Regions from separate parts of the Nonomuraea diastatica genome, predicted to be linked through region 3. Evidence: riboswitches for the same ligand, from Rfam matches in the RefSeq annotation. Region 3 holds a riboswitch; each other region holds the start of a gene.
The links. Region 3 has a riboswitch for cyclic di-AMP ahead of E1294_RS27410 (C40 family peptidase). Riboswitches for the same ligand answer to the same signal wherever they lie in the genome.
Positions count from the first base shown of each region.

Region 1: linked by a shared signal. The riboswitch ahead of E1294_RS34610 (hypothetical protein) and the one ahead of E1294_RS27410 (C40 family peptidase) in region 3 are both predicted to bind cyclic di-AMP.
Region 2: linked by a shared signal. The riboswitch ahead of E1294_RS40640 (coiled-coil domain-containing protein) and the one ahead of E1294_RS27410 (C40 family peptidase) in region 3 are both predicted to bind cyclic di-AMP.

Region 1 is NZ_SMKP01000126.1:16,274-22,361, forward strand. It holds gene E1294_RS34595 (NAD(P)-dependent oxidoreductase) at 1-48, opposite strand, end outside; gene E1294_RS34600 (winged helix-turn-helix transcriptional regulator) at 102-452, shown strand; gene E1294_RS34605 (alpha/beta fold hydrolase) at 453-1,298, opposite strand; gene E1294_RS34610 (hypothetical protein) at 1,337-1,864, opposite strand; cyclic di-AMP (ydaO/yuaA leader) riboswitch at 2,038-2,174, opposite strand; gene E1294_RS34615 (DUF5302 domain-containing protein) at 2,338-2,538, opposite strand; gene E1294_RS34620 (class I SAM-dependent methyltransferase) at 2,614-3,183, opposite strand; gene E1294_RS34625 (rod shape-determining protein) at 3,308-4,294, shown strand; gene E1294_RS34630 (VOC family protein) at 4,428-4,940, shown strand; gene E1294_RS34635 (ABC transporter permease) at 5,128-6,088, opposite strand, start outside.
Region 2 is NZ_SMKP01000172.1:3,926-10,013, reverse strand. It holds gene E1294_RS40655 (nucleoside/nucleotide kinase family protein) at 104-727, shown strand; gene E1294_RS58465 (50S ribosomal protein bL37) at 857-934, opposite strand; gene E1294_RS40650 (DeoR/GlpR family DNA-binding transcription regulator) at 1,070-1,849, shown strand; gene galT (galactose-1-phosphate uridylyltransferase) at 1,846-2,928, shown strand; cyclic di-AMP (ydaO/yuaA leader) riboswitch at 2,995-3,136, shown strand; gene E1294_RS40640 (coiled-coil domain-containing protein) at 3,142-4,095, shown strand; gene E1294_RS55015 (HD domain-containing protein) at 4,143-5,066, shown strand; gene E1294_RS40625 (M50 family metallopeptidase) at 5,092-6,088, opposite strand, start outside.
Region 3 is NZ_SMKP01000084.1:30,723-36,810, reverse strand. It holds gene E1294_RS27425 (glycosyltransferase family 4 protein) at 1-560, opposite strand, end outside; gene E1294_RS27420 (M48 family metallopeptidase) at 527-1,987, opposite strand; gene E1294_RS27415 (hypothetical protein) at 2,000-2,815, opposite strand; gene E1294_RS27410 (C40 family peptidase) at 2,964-3,509, opposite strand; cyclic di-AMP (ydaO/yuaA leader) riboswitch at 3,571-3,733, opposite strand; gene E1294_RS27405 (C40 family peptidase) at 4,143-5,102, opposite strand; gene E1294_RS27400 (NYN domain-containing protein) at 5,205-6,088, opposite strand, start outside.

The DNA.
Region 1 (6,088 bases), on a different contig from region 3:
GATGCGCTGACCGAGCATGCCGGTCGCGCCGAATAGAAGGATCTTCATGGCGCCACGATATCGATCGGATACTGGTTACTTCACCGTGCTATAAGTACCTTGTGGATACCGGTGATGTCTTCGACCCGAATTGCCCGACGCGGGTGGTCCTCGACCGGATCGGCGACAAATGGTCGGTGCTGGTGCTGCTCTGCCTCGCCGACGGGCCGATGCGCTTCACCCGGCTGCGCTCGCGGATCGGCGGGGTCACGCCCAAGGTGCTGACGCAGACGTTGCGGACCATGGAGCAGGACGGGCTGATCACGCGCGAGGTGTTCGCGGAGGTGCCGCCGCGGGTGGAGTACGCGCTGACCGACCTCGGCCGTTCCCTGCACGACCCCATCTCGGCGGTGGCCACGTGGGCCGAGACCCACGTGGCCGAGATCCTCCGGCGGCGGGAGCGGTCCGCGTAGTCAGGCGCCGGTCAGCTTGGCGATCTCGCGGGCGATCTCCGGCCAGAGCGGCTCGGGCAGGTCGTGGCCCATGCCCGGATAGGTCACCAGCCGGGCGCCGGGAATGGCCGCCGCCGTGGCCCGGCCGCCTTCGACCGGGATGAGCGGATCGTCCTCCCCGTGCAGCACCAGCGCCGGCATCGTCAGGCTCGCCAGCAGGTCCGTACGGTCGCCCGAAGCCATGATCGCGGCCAGCTGCCGGCCCGTGCCCGCCGGGTCGAAGCAGCGGTCGAACGCGCGCCCCGCCCTCTGGACGACCCTCGCCCGGTCCATCGCGTAACCGGGCGAGCCGATCACCGTATACGTCTCCAGCGCCTGCGCCATGACGGCCGCGCGGTCGGCGGCGGGGCGGGCGGTCAGGGCCGCGAACGCGGACTCCGTCGGCGGAGCGACCGTGGGGCCGGGCGTCGACATGATCGAGGTCAGGGTCAGCACCCGTGCCGGATACCGGATGGCCAGGGACTGGGCGATCATCCCGCCCATGGAGGCGCCGGCCACGTGGGCGGCCGGCCAGCCGATGGCGTCCATGAAGCCCGCGGTGTCGTCGGCCAGGTCGTCCAGCAGGTACGCCGAAGGCGCCCCCGTCGTGGGAGCGCCCTGGTCGTGGAGGTGAGTCGACAGGCCCGCGTCGCGGTTGTCGAACCGGACGACGTGGTGTCCCTGCTCCACCAGGAGCTCGCAGAACCCGTCGTCCCAGTGGGTGAGCTGTGCGCCGAGCCCCATGATGAGGAGCAGGGGCCGTCCGTCGGGGGAGCCGATGCTTTCGTAGGCGATGTCGATGCCGTTCGCGGCTACGCGGAGGGTCACGGGGGCCAGAATGTCATTCTGGTGCCGCGTTCGTAAAGTCAGCCTCGCCGGGCGTAGGCGCCGGTGGAGAAGGGCACCGGCCGCCCCTTCTTGCCCAGGCCGTCACCCCACTTGGTGATGACGTAGTCGATCTCGATGTGCCCCTTGCCGCCGTTACCGTCGATCATCAGCGAGTCGCGGTTGAAGGTGCCCCCGGTCAGGTCGGCGAACGTCTTGGCGTCGAGATCCAGCATGATGCCGCGGCTGGACGGCTCCCCGGGCCCTCGGTCCCCGACGAAGAAGGGCATCTTCTTGCCCTTGTAGATCACGTACCCCTCGGTCAGCAGCGGCCAGCTCGGGCTGGCGGCCATGCCCTTCTGCATCGGCTTGCCGCTGGCGGGCAGGCCGGTGTCGCCGGCCCTGCCCGAGCCGTCGTCCCAGAAGTACGACGCCGTGGTGGAGCCCTTGAACAGGACCTTCTCTTCGGCGCCCGGATCGGCGTGTGCCGCGGTGCAGACGACGCTCATCGAGCTGACGGTGGAGGCGGTGAGCAGGGCGAGGGAACGCAGGCCAAAACGGGGAGACATGAAATGTGGAGTCCTTCGCGAGGGGACGAGGGGGAGGCACGCCGGCAAGCAGGCACGGCGCTGCGGCACGCCCGAGCGACTACATCGGGCGAGAGAAAGAACCTGGGGAAGGAGGGCCGCTCAGGCGGCCGGCACTACGCGATTCGGGGGTACGACGCGGTGATACATGCGTTATGTCCTCTCCATCACACCTACCGGGTTAGCTGACGGGTTCGGGCGTGGAGATGCCCTACCGGCACGCGGCCGGATTCACCCCAGTGAGGGTGGGTCCCCGGTTCCCGATCGAGTCGGGATTCGGCGCCAGCCGGAGGCCCTCTCTTGGGTAAGGGCCAGGTCACCGGCTGGTAATGGCGGCAACTCTAGCAGCGAATCGGACATACGCAAACGATTCGCCATCAACCGGGCAAAGATCTACCTAGCGCGGGAATACGAAAGGGGGTACGGCATGCCGTACCCCCTCAGTTCCTTCCGGCTCAGCCGCCGCTCTTGCGCCTGAACGATCTCTTACTCGCAGCCGGGCCGTGCGTCCCGTGAATCTTCGATGGGTCGACGCCCCTGCCACCAGCGCCGGAGCCCGCGTGCTGGTTGCGCTTGCGCTCCAGTGCTTCGCGGAACTTGCGCTTCATCTCGTCCTCGGGAGTTTCGCTGACTTCCGGCTCCGGTGATTCCGCCATGAGGACCTCCATGGTGTTGGGGACAACGACAGCTTCGCACGGCGTCGCTTTCGACGCGAAACCGACCTCGCCCTGTCACCCGTCGCGGGTGAACGCCAGCAGCCGGAACACCGGGTCCGGCCCGTCCCGCCCCTGCCCGTGACCCACGAACGTGGCCTCGCCGGCCTGCCGCAGACCGTGCCGGGACGCCTCCGCCACGACCAGCTCCGGGGCGTCGGCGGGATGCCGCCGGCCTCCAGGCCCGTGGGCGGCCCGCTTGTCGACCGTCGTGACGTACACCCCGCCTGGCCGCACCACGCGCGCGGCCTCGGCGATCACGGGACGGGCGTCGTCGAGCAGGTGCAGCAGCCAGATCGTGGTGACCGCGTCGACCGCCCCGTCGCGTACGGGCAACGCGCAGCCGTCACCCAGGGTTACGCGCACGCGCCCTGCGGCGACCCGCGCCATGCCGGCGGAGGCGTCCACGCCGAGCACCCGCAGGCCGCGCCCGGCCAGTTCCCTGGTCACCAGCCCGGTGCCGCACGCGACGTCGAGCAGCGTGCCCCCGGGCAGCAGCCCGCGCACGGCCTCGGCGGCGGCCTCGGCCCGCGGCAGACCGCCACGGGTCTCGTCGTAATGTGCGGCTTCGAGGTCGTAGTCGAGCACGACGGAAGCGTACGCCCGCCGGGTAAAGGGAGACCGTTCGGTTGCTGGTGTTGTGTTGGAGTGGCCCAGGAAATACACCCCGCATGTTGGTCGACGCCCCGAATGCCACGATGGACGTGCCGCGATGAACGTGCTCGGTCATGACCTGGCGATGGATCTGGGTGCCGCGAGCACCCGGATCTACGTCAAGGGCAAAGGCATCGTGCTCGACGAGCCCTCCGCCGTCATGCTGGACAGCCGCACGGGCCGGGTCGTCGGATACGGCACCGAGGCCGCGCAGGGCGCGCGGGGAGAGACACGCTGGCCGGTCAGCGGCGGCCTCCCGGTCGACGACGAGCTCGCCCGGCACCTGATCAGATACTTCCTGCGCAAGGTGCACGGGCATCCGTTCTCCAGGCCGCGCGTCGTGCTGGCGCTCCCGAACAACTCCACCCCGATCGAACGTGCGGCGCTGCGCGACATCGCGTTCGAGACGGAGGCCCGGCAGATCCTGCTGATCCCGCACGCGCTGGCGGCGGCGCTGGGCGTGGGCCTGCCGGTCAAGGACTGCGCCGGGCGCATGGTGATCGACATCGGGCGCGACACCACCCGGATCGCCGTGCTCTCCCACGGCTCCGTGATCGCGGCCGCCACGGTCCCCGGCGGAGGCGAGGGCATGAACCGGGCCATCATCCGCCAGGTCGAACGCGACCACGGGCTGCAACTCGACGAGGAGGAGGCCGAGTCGGCCAAGCGGTGTGCCGGCAGCGCGTGGAAGCCACTGTATCGGCAGGTCACGGTGCGCGGACGCGAGAGCGACACCGGCCGTGAGCGTTCGGTGCCGCTGCCCGTGCAGCGGATCTACGAGGCGACCAGGCAGCCCATCGAGTCCATCGTGCGGGCGGCGATCGAAACCGTCGAGCAGTGCCCGCCCGAGATCTCCTCGGATCTCGCCGACCGCGGCGCGGTGGTGGTGGGCGGCGGCGCGCTGCTGCGCGGGCTCGGCCGGCGGTTGCGGGCGGCGCTGGGCATTCCGGTGAGCAGGGCGGAACGGCCGCTGGAGTCCGTGGCGCTCGGGCTCGGCCGCTGCGCGGAGGACCTGGGGCTGATCTCCAGGCTCCGCGGCCGGTGACCCCGCGCGCGAGAGAACGACGCGACGACGGCCCGGCAGCGGCCCACCAGCCACACGGCACGGTGGACGGCACAAGGAAGGCGCGGCACGACGGCAACGACGACGGCTCGGCGGCCGTGAGGGGAGACAGTCCATGACCGTGCACGGCATCGACCACGTCGGGGTGACGGTGCCCGACCTTGACGAGGCGACGAAGTTCTTCGCCCACGCGTTCGGGGCCGAGGTGCTCTACGACACCCTGCCCAAGGAGCGGGGACCGAAGGGAGGGTGGGCGGTCGAACGGCGGCTCGGGGTGCCCCAGGGGACGGTCGAGGTGGCGATCCGCATGCTGCGGCTGCCCAACGGGCCCGGGATCGAGCTGTTCGAGTTCGGCGGGCCGCGGCAGGCCGACCCGGTCCTCATGTGCGATCTGGGGTGGCAGCACGTCGCCCTGTACGTCGACGACGTGGACGCGGCGGTCCAGCGGGTGATCGAGGCGGGCGGGTCGCCGATGGCCGAGCCGGTGCCGCTGCCGGGGCCGGAGTCGGGCGAGCGCAACCGGTTCGTCCACTGCCGCACACCATGGGGCAGCGTGGTGGAACTGGTCACCTACCCGGACGCGCAGCCGTACGAGCAGGACACCGGGCTGCGCCGCTGGCGGCCCTGACACGTGCCGGGGCCCGCCCCGTGCGCCGGGACGGTTTCCGGCCACTTGAAGCGCTCCCCACGGATGGCCCGGCGGTGAGTAGACCCTGTCTTGGCCTCCTCGCGAGCTTGGTTATCACTCACGTGTTCGACCACGCCGCACCATACCCGCGCTGGATGCGCCACCGCAGCCTCCCTCCCGCCGCGGCTCACGGGGTGGACAGGGCCTCCGTCGGTGACAGCCGGGAGGCGCGGATGGCCGGGTAGAGACCGGCCACGGCGCCGATGAGCAGGGTGGCCACCAGGCCGCCCACCGTGGCCCAGGCCGGCACCACGGACGGCCAGCCGCTGTAGAGCGCGTACCCCATGGTGACGCCCATGCCGAGCATGATCCCCCCGCTCCCGCCCATCGCGGACAACAGCAGCGACTCGGCGAGGAACTGCGTGCGGATCTGGCCGCGCGTGGCGCCAAGGGACCGCCGCAGGCCGATCTCCGCGCGGCGTTCGAGCACCGAGATGACCATGGTGTTGGCCACGCCGACGCCGCCGACGAGCAGGGCCACCGCGCCGACGCCCAGCAGGAGGTTGGCGAACGCCTGGCTGGTCGCCTGCTTGGCGGCCAGCGCGTCGGACGGGCGCGAGACGTCCACCTCGTTCGGCGCCTCGGGGTTGGCCGTGCCGGCCAGCACCTGGCGTACCGACTCCAGCTTGGCCTCCTCCGACCGGGTGTAGAGCGTGGTCGGGTGGCCGTCGAAGTCCAGCCTCGACTCCGCCACCGGCCAGCCGATCAGGACCCCGCTGTCCAGGTCGGTGGCGAGCGCCACCGGGTTCAGAATGCCGACGACCGTGAACCGCACGCCGCCGACGACGATCTGGGTGTCCGCTCCCGCCGCGCCGATGCCGAGCCGCTGGGCGGTGACGGAGCCGAGCACGGCGGCGGGGTAACCTTCCGTGGCCGCGTTCAGCCACGTGCCGCTGCTCAGGGTCGCGCCCACCGTGGCGGGCAGGTCGAGGCTCGCGGCGTACGCGCTGATGCCGCCGGTCTGTGCCTCGGGGATCTGCTCCGACCGGTAGACCTTGGCCTCGGAGACCTTCCCGACCGACGACGCCCGCTCGACGGGGCCGATGCGTTCGATCATCGTCTCCGCGTCCCTCGGCATCTGCGCCGCC
Region 2 (6,088 bases), on a different contig from region 3:
GGGCGAACTCTATGGTCGAACGCTTCCGGAGGCCCAGCGCCCCTGTTCCGTGCCCTCCGTGCGGCGGGCACGCCGGGCGGAGGGCGCTCGTAAGCTGGTGCCGATGCGTGCGCGACCGATCTCCCGTGACGTTCTCGTCGACGAGCTGGCCGAGCGGATCTCCCAGCGGCCACGCGAGCGCCGGGTGCGGGTGGCCGTCGACGGGGCGCCTGCCGGACGGCCGGAAGCGCTGGCCGACGGCCTCGTCACGCCGCTCCGGCTGCGCGGCCGGTCCGTGCTGCGGGTTTCGGCGGGCGACTTCCTGCGGCCCGCGTCGCTGCGGCTGGAGCACGGCAGGGCCGATCCTGACGCGTTCTACGAGGACTGGCTCGACGTCAAGGCGCTGCGCAGGGAGGTGCTGGATCCCCTGGATGAGGACGGCTCGGGGCGGGTGCTGCCGGCCCTGTGGGACAGCCGGATCGACCGTGCGTACCGGCTGCCCTATGAGGAGCTGCCGCAGGGCGGGGTGGTGATCGTGGACGGGACGCTGCTCCTGGGGCGGGGGATGGCGTTCGAGCTGAGCGTGCATGTGTGGTTGTCCGCGGCGGCGCTGGGGCGCCGCACGCCCGAGGAGGAGCGGTGGCGGCTGCCCGCCTATGAGCGGTACGAGCGCGAGGTGCGGCCCCAGGAGGCGGCCGACGTCGTGATCAGGGCCGATCATCCCGACCGGCCCGCGCTTCTCCTGTGACCTCTGGCGCTCGATCTTTCCGATGAGCCCGCCTGCGGGAACGGCCGGAGTGCAGGGCCCGCGCGCTCCAGGTCGCGCATCGAGCTGCCGGGATGAGGCCGGTGGTGGCCGCCGGCGGGCGGCCACCTGTCAGCGTGCTGTCGGGCGCTTGCCGTGGTTCGCCTTCTTCTTCTTGCGTGCCCTGCCCTTGCGTGCTCGCCTGGCCATATGCTCGCCTCCGGATGATCGGTGTTCTCCCAACGTCTCCCGCCCGCGCTGACCAGCGCAAGTGATCCGTACGGAACTAACATTCCCCAACAGCGCCGTGTCATAATTTGGTGGAATCTGTTGGAAGGAGCGGGCGTGCTCGCACAGCAGCGTCAGCAGACGATCCTCGAACGTGTGCGCAGCAACGGCGGCGTCCGGGTCGCCGACCTCGTACGCGAGCTCGGCGTCTCCGACATGACCATCCGCCGCGACCTCGAGGTGCTGGCCGAACGCGGTCTGCTGGAGAAGGTGCACGGCGGCGCGACCGCTCTCGGTCCCGGATCGACCGAGGAGCCGGGCTTCACCGCGAAGTCCGCCCGCCAGCAGCAGGAGAAAGAGGCCATCGCGCGGCACGCGGCCAGGCTGGTACGCCCCGGCACCGCCGTGGCGCTGTCGGCGGGCACCACCACGTGGGCGCTGGCCCACCACCTCATCGGCGTCCCCGAGCTGACCGTGATCACCAATTCGATCCCCGTCGCCGAGGTCTTCCACCGCAATCCGCGCGCCGACCGCACCGTCGTGCTGACCGGAGGCGTCCGTACGCCGTCCGACGCGCTGGTCGGCCCGGTGGCCGTGGCCGCGATCCGCCGCCTGCACGTGGACACGCTCTTCCTCGGCGTGCACGGGATGAGCGTGCGGGCCGGGTTCACCACGCCCAACCTGCTGGAGTCGGAGACCGACAGGGAGCTTGTGACGGCCGCGCACCGGCTGGTCGTCCCCGCCGACCACACGAAGTGGAACACGGTGGGCATCAGCACCATCGCCGAGCTGAGCGAGGCCGACATGGTCATCAGCGACGCGGGGCTGCCCGAGGACGCACGCACCGAACTGGCCGAGCGGGCCGGAGAACTGATCATCGCGGAGGGCACGCATTGAAGCGCACCGTCACCCATCTGGCCGACGGCCGAGAGCTGATCTACTTCGACCGGCGCGACGACGCCGACCGGAGCGCGATCGACCGGCGACCGCTGGAGCCCCGGCCGGTGGCGTCCGGGCTGCGCTACGATCCGCTGACCGAGGAGTGGATCGCGATGGCCGGGCACCGGCAGACGCGGACGTTCCTGCCGACGGGCACGTCCGCCGAGTGCCCGTTGTGCCCGTCGTCGGACACACGGGCGACAGAGATCCCGGCGTACGACTACGACGTGGCGGTGTTCGAGAACCGCTTCCCCTCTTTCTCCACGAATTTTGGGACTTATCACGATGTGGGCGGTCTGAGTGAGGCTCGTCCGGGAGTGGGGCGGTGCGAGGTGGTGTGCTTTACATCGGACCACTCGTCATCCTTCTCCAAGCTCTCCGACGCCCAGGTGCAGGTGGTCATGGAGGCGTGGGCCGACCGTACGGCCGAGTTGTCCGGGATCGAGGGTGTGGAGCAGGTATTCTGCTTCGAGAACCGGGGCGAGGAGATCGGCATCACGCTGGCGCATCCGCACGGCCAGATCTACGCCTACCCGTACGTCACGCCCAGGACGAAACTCCAGCTCGGCGCCGCGGCCCGCTACCAGGGCGCGGGCAACCTCTTCGCCGACGTGCTGGCCGCCGAACGTGCCGCCGGGACACGGGTGGTGGCCGGCAACGAGCTGTGGACGGCGTTCGTGCCGGCGGCCGCGCGCTGGCCGTTCGAGGTGCACGTGTATCCACACCGGCAGGTGCCGGACCTGGCGGCGCTCACGGAGGAGGAGCGTGCGGCGTTCGCCCCGCTCTACACCTCGGTGCTGCGGGCCTTCGACGGGTTGTTCGGGGTCGTGATGCCGTACATCTCGGCCTGGCACCAGGCCCCGGTGCGGCGGGGCCGCGAGCTCGCGCACCTGCATCTGGAGCTCTTCAGCATCCGGCGGGCGCCGAACAAGCTCAAGTATCTGGCGGGCTCGGAGTCCGCGATGGGCGCGTTCGTCAACGACGTGCTGCCGGAGGAGGCCGCGAGCATGCTCCGATCACAAGTAGATCAAGAATAGATTTCTAGTTAAGGTCGCATGAATCGTGATCTACCACTAATATCCCTTTATGCATCGGCCGTAACAACCGTTGCACCGCCTAATCCCGGGCGAGTTGCCCGGGAGCCGGGGACCCATCGCACCTGGGGTGAATCCACTTCGGTGGTAGGGAACGCAGCTCCCATACCCGAACCCGTCAGCTAACCCGGCCGGCAGAGGGAGAGGATCACCTACGTGGCGGCTTCGTCCCCCGCGAGTCTTGCCATCGGTCTCATCACCGCCGCCGCCGTCGTCGTCTCGGCGGCCCCGGCGTCCGCGGCCCCCAAACCCAAGGAGTCGGAGCTGCGCGCGCAGCTCAAGCAGCTCAACAACAAGGTCGACAAGCTGATCGAGGCGTACAACCTCAAGCGCGTCGAGCTGGCCAAGGCGCAGAAGTCCGCCAAGGCGGCCAAAGCCCGGCTGGCCACCGCCGAGGAGGCGGTGACGACGGCCGAGAAGCGGGTCGCCGAGATAGCCCGTCTGCGCTACCAGAACGGCAACCCTGGGGTGCCCGCGTTCATGTTGCCCGAGAACAGTGGCGGCGCCGCGGTGCTCAACCAGGTCACCGCCGAGCAGCAGGCGTTCGTGCAGGGCGTGGCCAAGGCGCGCGACGAGAAGAAGAAGGCCGCCGTGGAGGCCGCCGAACTCGCCGACAAGATCCGCAAGGACGCGGCCGAGGTCGCCGGCCGGCGCGACGAGGCCGAAGACGTCATCGACGACATCCAGAAGAAGCTCCAGGACCTGGTGCCGTTCGGCACCAACCGCAGGGCCGACGGCGGCTGGGCGCCCGAACTGCCTTCCGGCTCCGACAACATCACCCCGCGCACCCGGCTGATGAAGGAGCAGATCAGCAAGAACTTCGCGCTGCCCTTCACCGTCGGCTGCTTCCGCTCGGGCTCCAGCGGCGAGCACCCCCTGGGCCGGGCCTGTGACTTCATGATGAGCACGGGAGGCTCGATGCCCTCAGCCGCCAACCTCGCCCTGGGCGACCGCATCGCGGAGTGGGCCATCAAGAACCAGAGCAAGCTGGGCGTCAAATACGTGATCTGGAAGCAGCGCATCAACCACGGCTCGGGCTGGAGCACGATGTCCGACCGCGGCAGCATCACCGAGAACCACTACGACCACGTGCACGTCTCGATGAACTGAACGTAGGGGCGGGCCGCGTACGTAACCAGATCTGACATCATGCCGACATGGCGCGCTGGATCCGTCTCTACTCCGCGGAAGAGGACATCTGGTCCCATTACGAGCTTGATGATGAGGAATGGGCCGTACGGCAAGTCGACCTGCACGGCCCCGAACAGCAGCCGATAACCGCGACAGCCCTCGAGGAGGTTCTCCGTCTCCGAGACCAGGAGAACCTTGCCGCCCTCCAGTCCTACGAGCGCCGCTATGGCGTCCTGGCAGAGGGCAGCCTCGACGGGTGGCGGGATGCAGCTCAAGCCGCCGGGATCACCCGCCAGGAGTTCGAGGCGGTCTGGATCCGGGCCAGACAGCACCTCGCCCAGCCTGAACCCACCGTTGCGAACTCCGCCGCGCTGGCCCATGCCCTGAACGATGCCGCCGAGCCACCGCTGCGCCCAGTGCCGGACCAGGTCGCCGAGCTGCTGAAGTCGCTGAACTGCCCGCCCAGGCTGGCGGCCCACCTCCGTCTCGTCCATGACGTCGCCTGGCAGATCACCGACTGGGTCCGGCAACGGCACCCCCACCTTGACTTCGACCGGCAGGCCGTGCTCTTCGGCGCCGCGACCCACGACATCGGCAAGTCCCTGCGCATCGCCGAACTCTCAGGCCCCGGCTCGACCCACGAAGCGGCCGGCAGGGACCTGCTGCTCCAGCATGGGTTCGATGACGCGCTCGCCCGTTTCGCGGCCACACACGCGTCCTGGACGGACATCGACATCACCCTCGAGGACCTGCTGGTGAGCCTGGCCGACAAGGTCTGGAAGAACAGGCGTGTCCCGGACCTCGAAGACCTCGTCGTGACCCGCCTGGCCCAGGCGAGCGGTCAGCAACCATGGGAGGAATACGCCGCTCTCGACGAACTCCTCACCCACATCGGCGACACCGCCGATCAGCGGCTGACCTTCCAGAGCGCCTACCCCATCCACGGCTGAGACGCACAACCAGAGCCGCCGGGCGTCAGCCTGTCAACCGCAGCGGGTTGACCAGGTCGGCGTAGATGAGCAGGCCCGCCATGATCATCATGACGATCGCGATCGCGTAGGTCAGCGGCAGCACCTTCGCGATGTCCACGTAGCCGGGCTCGGGCCGGCGCAGGATCTTGGCGTAGGCCCGCTTGATGCCCTCCCACAGGCCACCGGCGACGTGCCCGCCGTCGAGGGGCAGCAGCGGGATGAGGTTGAACATGCCGATCGCGAGGTTGAACCCGGCCAGCAGGTTGACGAAGATGGCGATCTTCTTCTCGTTGGACAGGTCGGAGGCGAGGATCTCGCCGCCCATGCGGCCGGCGCCGACGACGCCGACCGGGCCTTCGGGGTCGCGCTCCTCGCCGGAGAAGGCGGCGTGCCAGACGCCGACCATCTTCTCCGGCAGGTTGAGCAGCGAGGTCGCGACCCTGCCCGTCAGCTCGCCCATGTAGCCGATGACCTGACCGAGGTTCTGCTGCTGCATGACCTCGGTGGGCAGCACGCCGAGGAAGCCGACGTTCCTGTCGATCTTCTCCGGGTCTTCGAGGTTGGGCCGGTCCTGGGCGATGAGCGTGACGTTGAGCGTCATCGGCTTGCCGTCGCGGACGATGCCGAGCTGCGCGGCGCCCGGTCCGTGGGAGCGGATCAGGTGGGTGGCGGCGGTCCAGTCGCCGATCTTCTTGCCGTCGAGGGAGACCAGGCGGTCGCCGGGCTTCAGGCCGGCCTGGGCGGCGGGGGTCGGCTTGTCGGTGGGCTTGCACGTGGTGCGCTGCTCCGCGACGGGGATCACGCACGTGTTGGTCTCGGGCGAGACGATCGGGGCCCACGTGGGCAGGCCGATGCCGACCAGCAGGATGCTGAAGAAGACGAAGGCCAGCACGAAGTTCATCGCCGGGCCGCCGGACATGATGATGACCTTCTGCCACCACTTCTTGCGGTAGAAGACGCGGTCTTCGTCGCCCGGCCGCACCTCTTCCAGGGCGGCGTCG
Region 3 (6,088 bases):
CGGGCCGTTCCGGGGCGGTACTGGCCGGTGTCCACGCCGGGAACGAGGCGTACGAGCTTGGCCGGGGGGATGGCGGCGGCCAGGCGGGCTCGCGTGTACTCGCCAAGATACGTCACCACGTCGGCGTGCTCGCCGATCCTGCGCAGCACGGCGCGGAAGCCGGGCGCGCTCGCCCACGACGCCTCGTGGCCGTGGGTGAGCATCACCACGCGCCGCGCGCCCGCCGCTCGCAGGCGTGGCGCGAGCAGGCCGAGCGGCGCCGCCGCGCCGAACACGACGGTCCGCACACGATGCTCGGCCACCAGCGCGGCCGCCCTGCGCGCGACGGCCGGGGCCGGCAGCATGAGCCGCGTGGGATGCCGCACGATCCGGTACGGCTGGCGCCGGTCGAAGTCCGCGCATCCCGGCCAGGCGGGGGCGTAGACGGTCACGCCCGGCGTGCGCAGCGCGAGCCCGTGCACGAACGACTGGATGCCGCCCGGCCGGGGCGGGAAGTCGTTCGTGACGAAGAGCACGTCCGCATGGGTCACGGCACCGGGACGCCGTTCAGCTCGGCCCATGAGCGGGCCAGGGCGATGCGCTCAGGGCTGGAAGGATGGGAGGCATAAAGCACATATTCCACAGGATCCGGCGACAAGTCGGAAATATTGGTAATTGCCAGCCGTTTTTGCATGGCGATGAACGTGGCCGGATCCCGGGTGAGGTCGAGCGCGTGCACGTCGGCCCTGGCCTCGACGTGGCGGCTGATCACATTCTGGGCGGGGCCCATGATCAGCGAGCCCAGCGTCATCAGGCCCATGACCACGCCGACCGCGCGCGGATCGGCGATCGAGGTGACGCCGGCGCGCCGGCGTACCGCGCCGAACACCACGAACAGCAGGACCGCGCCGAGCGCCGCCCCCAGGGCACCGACGAGCGTTCCGTAGAGCACGTCGTCGGCCTCGGCGTGGCCCAGCTCATGGGCGACGACCAGCTCGACCTGGGGCTGCGGCGCCTTGAGCAGCGTGTCGTAGACGACGATCCTGCGGGTGGCGCCGAAGCCCGACACGTACGCGTTGAGCGCCGTCGTGCGCCGCGAGGCGTCGGCGACCAGCACGTCCTGCACCGGCACGCCGTCGCGCTCGGCCATGTCCAGCAGATTGTCGCGCAACGAGCCCTGCGGCATGGACGTGAAGTCGTTGAACAGCGGCTCGAACACCACCGGATAGAGGAACGACATCACCACGGTCAGCGCGCACGCCCCCACGGCCGCCGGGATCCACCAGCGCCGCACCCTGCGGGCCAGCCCCACGAGGACGAGCAGCATGAGGCAGAGCAGGAAGGCCTCCACGCCGAGGCTCTTCAGCCGGTCGGCGGTCCAGCCCGCCCAGTCCTGGGTGGACAGGCCGTAGTCGCGCAGCAGCGTCTCGAACCAGACGCCGAGCGGCCACCTGACCGCCTCGACGATCGCGGTGAGGACCAGCACGCCGAGGACCACCCGCAACCACCAGGGGCCTTTCAGCCGGCCCAGCACCTTCGCCCCGAAGGGGGTGGCCACGAGCAGGGCCGCGAAGGCCAGCGTGAGCGCCAGCCCGAGATAGCTCGGCAGGGACGTGGCCGCGTCGAACGCCTGCGCCCTGGCGATCTCGGCGGCGGTGAAGTCGCGCGCCGGGTCGGGCGGCCCGGCGGCCAGGACCCGCCACGGCGTGCTGAAGGCGGCCACGGCCAGAATCACCGCCGCGAGCACCGCCAAGACCACGGCCGCCTGCCGCCTGAACCGGCGCTCGGCCGCGCCCACCGCCGGGTCGTGCGCCGGGTCCACCTCCGGGTCGCGTGCCGGGTGCTCGCGACGTCTCCACGCCCCCGCCGCTCCGTCGTCCGTCTGCGCGGGGTCCTTCGCCCTGACGGCGCCCGCGAGAACGCCGTCACCGGGCCCTGCGGCGGTCACCTCGCCGCCGCTCGCCTCGGCCTCCTCAGATGGGCCGTCCGCGTCCCGCCGTCCGCTCATCCTTCTCCCCACTCACGCGAGCTGCTCCCGCACGTACGCGCGCCACCGTGCCGTCAGCGTGGCCACGGACAGCCCGAGCGCGGCGAGCGCCTCGTCGACGCCGGCCGCCTGCGCATCACGGTAGAGCCTCACCAGGCTCCTCTCACCGAAACGGCGGGAGAGGAACCGACACGCCAGCCAGGCCTCCTGGTACGCCAGCGCGAGGCGTCCGGGGTCAGGCCCGCCCGCGGCGAAGGCCTCAGGCCCCGGCAACGCGGCCGGCACGCGCCCGGCCCGCACCTCGGCGGCCAGCTCGGCGGCGGCCGTGCGCACGGGCAGCCCGGCGTCCCGGTAGGCCACGTAGTCGGCGAAGCCTTCGTAGAGCCAGGCGGGCAGCCCGCCGGTGCCCGCGGCGACGTGGGTCAGCTCGTGAGTGAGGACGACATCCTTGCCGGTGGAGGTGAGCCTGCCGAACGGCTCGGGGACGACGATCACCCGGCCGTCGTCGGCCACCGCCGCCAGCCCGTCGAGCCGCTCCACTCCGGCCAGCCGGGCCGCGTCCTGCGCGGAGCCGGGAACGATGACCACGGGCCGCACCGGACGGCCGAGCACCGCCGTGACCCGCAGGCCCGCCGAGTCGGCGCGGCGGGCGAGATCGCTGAGCGTGGCGGGCGCGGCGCGGTGGCCGGTGACGAAGGAACGTGCCCCGCGGGCGGTGGCCTGGCCGTCCGGCCACAGGCCGCGGGCCTCTGCGGGGAAGACGGGTGATCCGGGAGCGGGGGCGTCGGCGGCGAGGCCGAGGAGGAGGAGCGCGGCCAGCGCGGCTCGTCGGCTCACCTGCTCGGACACCCTGCCGATCGTAGTGGGGGCCGATCGTAGTGGGGCCCGATCGGCGTGGGGCCCGATCGAGGGGCCGGTCGCCTACGACGGGAAGGACGCGCTTCCGCGGGAGCCCGCCCAGGCCCGGAAGATCTCCCGGGACCCGGGCGGGGCTTCATCAGAGGCCGGGACGGACCGCGCCGACGAACGACGACTTGCGCCATCCGCCCAGCTTGTCGATGCGCACCCGTTCGCCTGTCCGCGGCGAATGGATCATCTTGCCCTTGCCGACGTACATGCCCACGTGGCCGAGCCCGTTGAAGAACATGAGGTCACCGGGCTTGAGGTTGCGCCAGGCGACCTTGTTCCTGGTGCGGGCGAACTGGCTGCTCGCCACGCGCGGGAGTTTCACCCCGGCCTTCTTCCAGGCGTACTGGACGAGGCCGGAGCAGTCGAACGAGCCAGGGCCTGTGGCGCCGTAACGGTACGGGTCACCGATCTGGCTCTTGGCCACGGCGATGGCCTTGCCGGCCTTCACCTTCTGCCGAGCGATCTTGGCTGCTCGCTTCCGAGCGGCCTTGGCCGACTTCGCAGTGGTGGCGGCCGTGGCCGCCCTCACCGAGGAGAGGCCGGCCGTATCGCTCGTCGTCGCCGCCTGAGCCGTGGAGGCCGTGGGGGCATGGAGGACGAGACCTCCGGCCGTCACGGTCATCGTGAGCACCACGCCACGCAGGGCAAGGCGGGACAGACGGGGGTTGTGCAGGGAGGTAGACAGGATTTCTCCTTGGGTCTTCCACGAACGCCTACCGGGTTAGCTGTCGGATTCGGGCCTGGAAGTCGCCCTACGGCGCGATGGCGCGCCGATTCACCCCTGATCCCTGGGGAACTGGGATCGCTGGGTCCCCGGTTCCGTGCCTCCTGACTGCACGGATTCGGCAGGTCATCGCCCGATTCAGTGGTGGTGTCATGGGGATATCGCGGCGATGACCAGCGGATCTTCATCTGTCTTCACATCGGGAGGGACCGATGCGGGTTCGCGGCGCCATGGCTTGTGCACCGCGACGACGCCAGAAGCTACGCCGAACGGTCAAGGATCGGCAAAAGCGGAGTCAGGCTGTAAAGATCGACAAAGGCCTCAGTAAACTCCCGAACCCCTGCTGGAACATGGGGCGTCGTTACCAAAAAGTGACCCTGCTCACACTTCGCGACACCCCGGTCTTGTCAGGGGTCAGATGTCGCCTTTGTCACATTCCGCCTCGTATGCGCTGGACCCAAGGTGATCAAGGGAGAGCACACCGTGATCGCGGACCGTCCGCACGGCGGCAACGATGGCGCGTCGTAGAAGAATGGGCGGGAACTACGGGCGGACGGCGCCCACGAGGCCGCGTCCGTAGTCGGAGAGGCTGACGACCTTGACCACGTCGCCCGTCTGCGGCGCATGGACGATCTTCCCGTTGCCCGCATAAATGCTGACGTGCCCCAGGCCCTCGCTGAAGATGAGATCCCCCGGCTGGAGCGCGTTCAGCGACACCTTGCGGCTGGCGCCCCACGCCCACTGCGCCCACGTCGTCCTGGGCAGCGACACGCCCGCGGCCCGCCATGACGCCTGGGTCAGCCCCGAGCAGTCGTAGCCGCCCGGCCCCGTCCCGCCGAACACGTACGGCTTGCCGACCTGCGCGAACGCGAACCGCAGCACCGCCGCGGCGTTCCCCGACGCGGGTCCCGTGTACTCGATGCCGGTGCTGTTCGGATCGCCGGTCTTGTAGGCGCCCAGCTTTCTCAGGAGCTTCTTCTGCTTGGCGATCAGACCGAGGATCTCCTTGCGCTCCTTCTCGACCTCGCCACGGACCTCGTCGGCCGACCGCAGCGCGCCCTGCGCCTTGTCCCGCTCCTTCTTCAGCCCGCGGTTCTCCCGGTCGAACGCGGCCAGCTTTTCCGAGCGCTCCTTGGCCATCTGCCCGGCCAGCGCCATCCCGGCCAGCCGTCCCTGCGGGTTGTCGGCACCGACCAGCCCCGGCATGGAGGTGGCGTAGCCGCCGGCCCGGTAGACGGTGGCGGCCATGTCGGCGATCTGGGTGCGCAGGTCGGCGACCGTACGGAGTTTGCGCTTGTAGCTCGTGTTCAGCTTCGCGTAGGTGCCCTTGGCCTTCTTGTAGCGCTCGGTCGCCGAGTTGTAGCGGTCGACGACCTTGTCGGCCTTGTCGTTGAGCTTGTCGAGCTTGGCCTTGGCCTGCCCGATGGTCGGCTTCGGATCAGCGAGCGCCGCCCCCATGGGGGACACCACAAGCCCGAACGCGAGACCCACGGCCACCGGCACCCGGCCAAACCTCACTGCGTCGCCTCCCAGGGGATCTTTTACTGGGGCGAAATAGTACAGAAGTGGCGGGTGAGGTCTCACCCAAACATACCAATTCGTAACTTAAGCCCGGCCCAGGCGGCGCAGCAGCAAGCCAGAGGAAACGGGTCTGGCTCCCATCCGCCTGACGGACTCGGCCACCTCCCGGTCCGACGACACCACGGCGATGGCGCGGCCGGGCGGCTCGGCGCGGACGAGTTGGCGGATCAGGTCGTCGGCGATCTCCCCGGGCGCGCTGAACAGCACCCGTACCCCGCGCGGCGCCACGACCTGCACAGGGGCGTTGAGCTCCGCCCCGTCGAACACCGCGGTCACCTCGACCCTGGTCTGCGCCACCAGCCCGCCCAGCCCGGTCATCAGCCGGTTGCGCTGGTCGGCGAGGGTGAGCGTGCCGTAGCCGGTCTTCGTGACGTTGTAGCCGTCGATGATCAGGTGGATCTGCGGCAGCGCGAGGAGTTGGTCGAGGAGCTGCGGATCGTCGTCGGCGAGCGCCCGCGCGGGCACGCGCACCCCCGGCCGCTCGCCGGTGACCGCGGCGACCGAATCGGCCGGCCGGCTGATCGTGGTGGGCAGAGCCAGCTCCCTGCGCAACCCGGCCGACGCGTCCTGCAGCGCGTCGAGCAGCACCCTGATGCGGGCGTCCTCGATGCTCCGACCCTCGCGCGCGGCCCGGCGCGAGGCTTCGAGCTGCTTCTCCACGTCGGACAGCCGCTCGCGCAGCCGCCGCAGCTCGGACTCCCCCGCACTGCCCGCGGCCGAGGCGGCCGTCCTGGCCTCCTCGGCGGCCCGCTCCATCTCCTCGGCCCGACGCACCGCGGCCTTGGACCGCTCGCGGGCGTCGTGGAGCCTGCGGCGCAGGTCGGAGTTCTCCGCGCGGGAGGCCTTGACCTGCTCGCGCAGGCGGTCGGCCTCCTCCTTGGCAGCGTTCTTCTGCGCGGCGAGCTGCT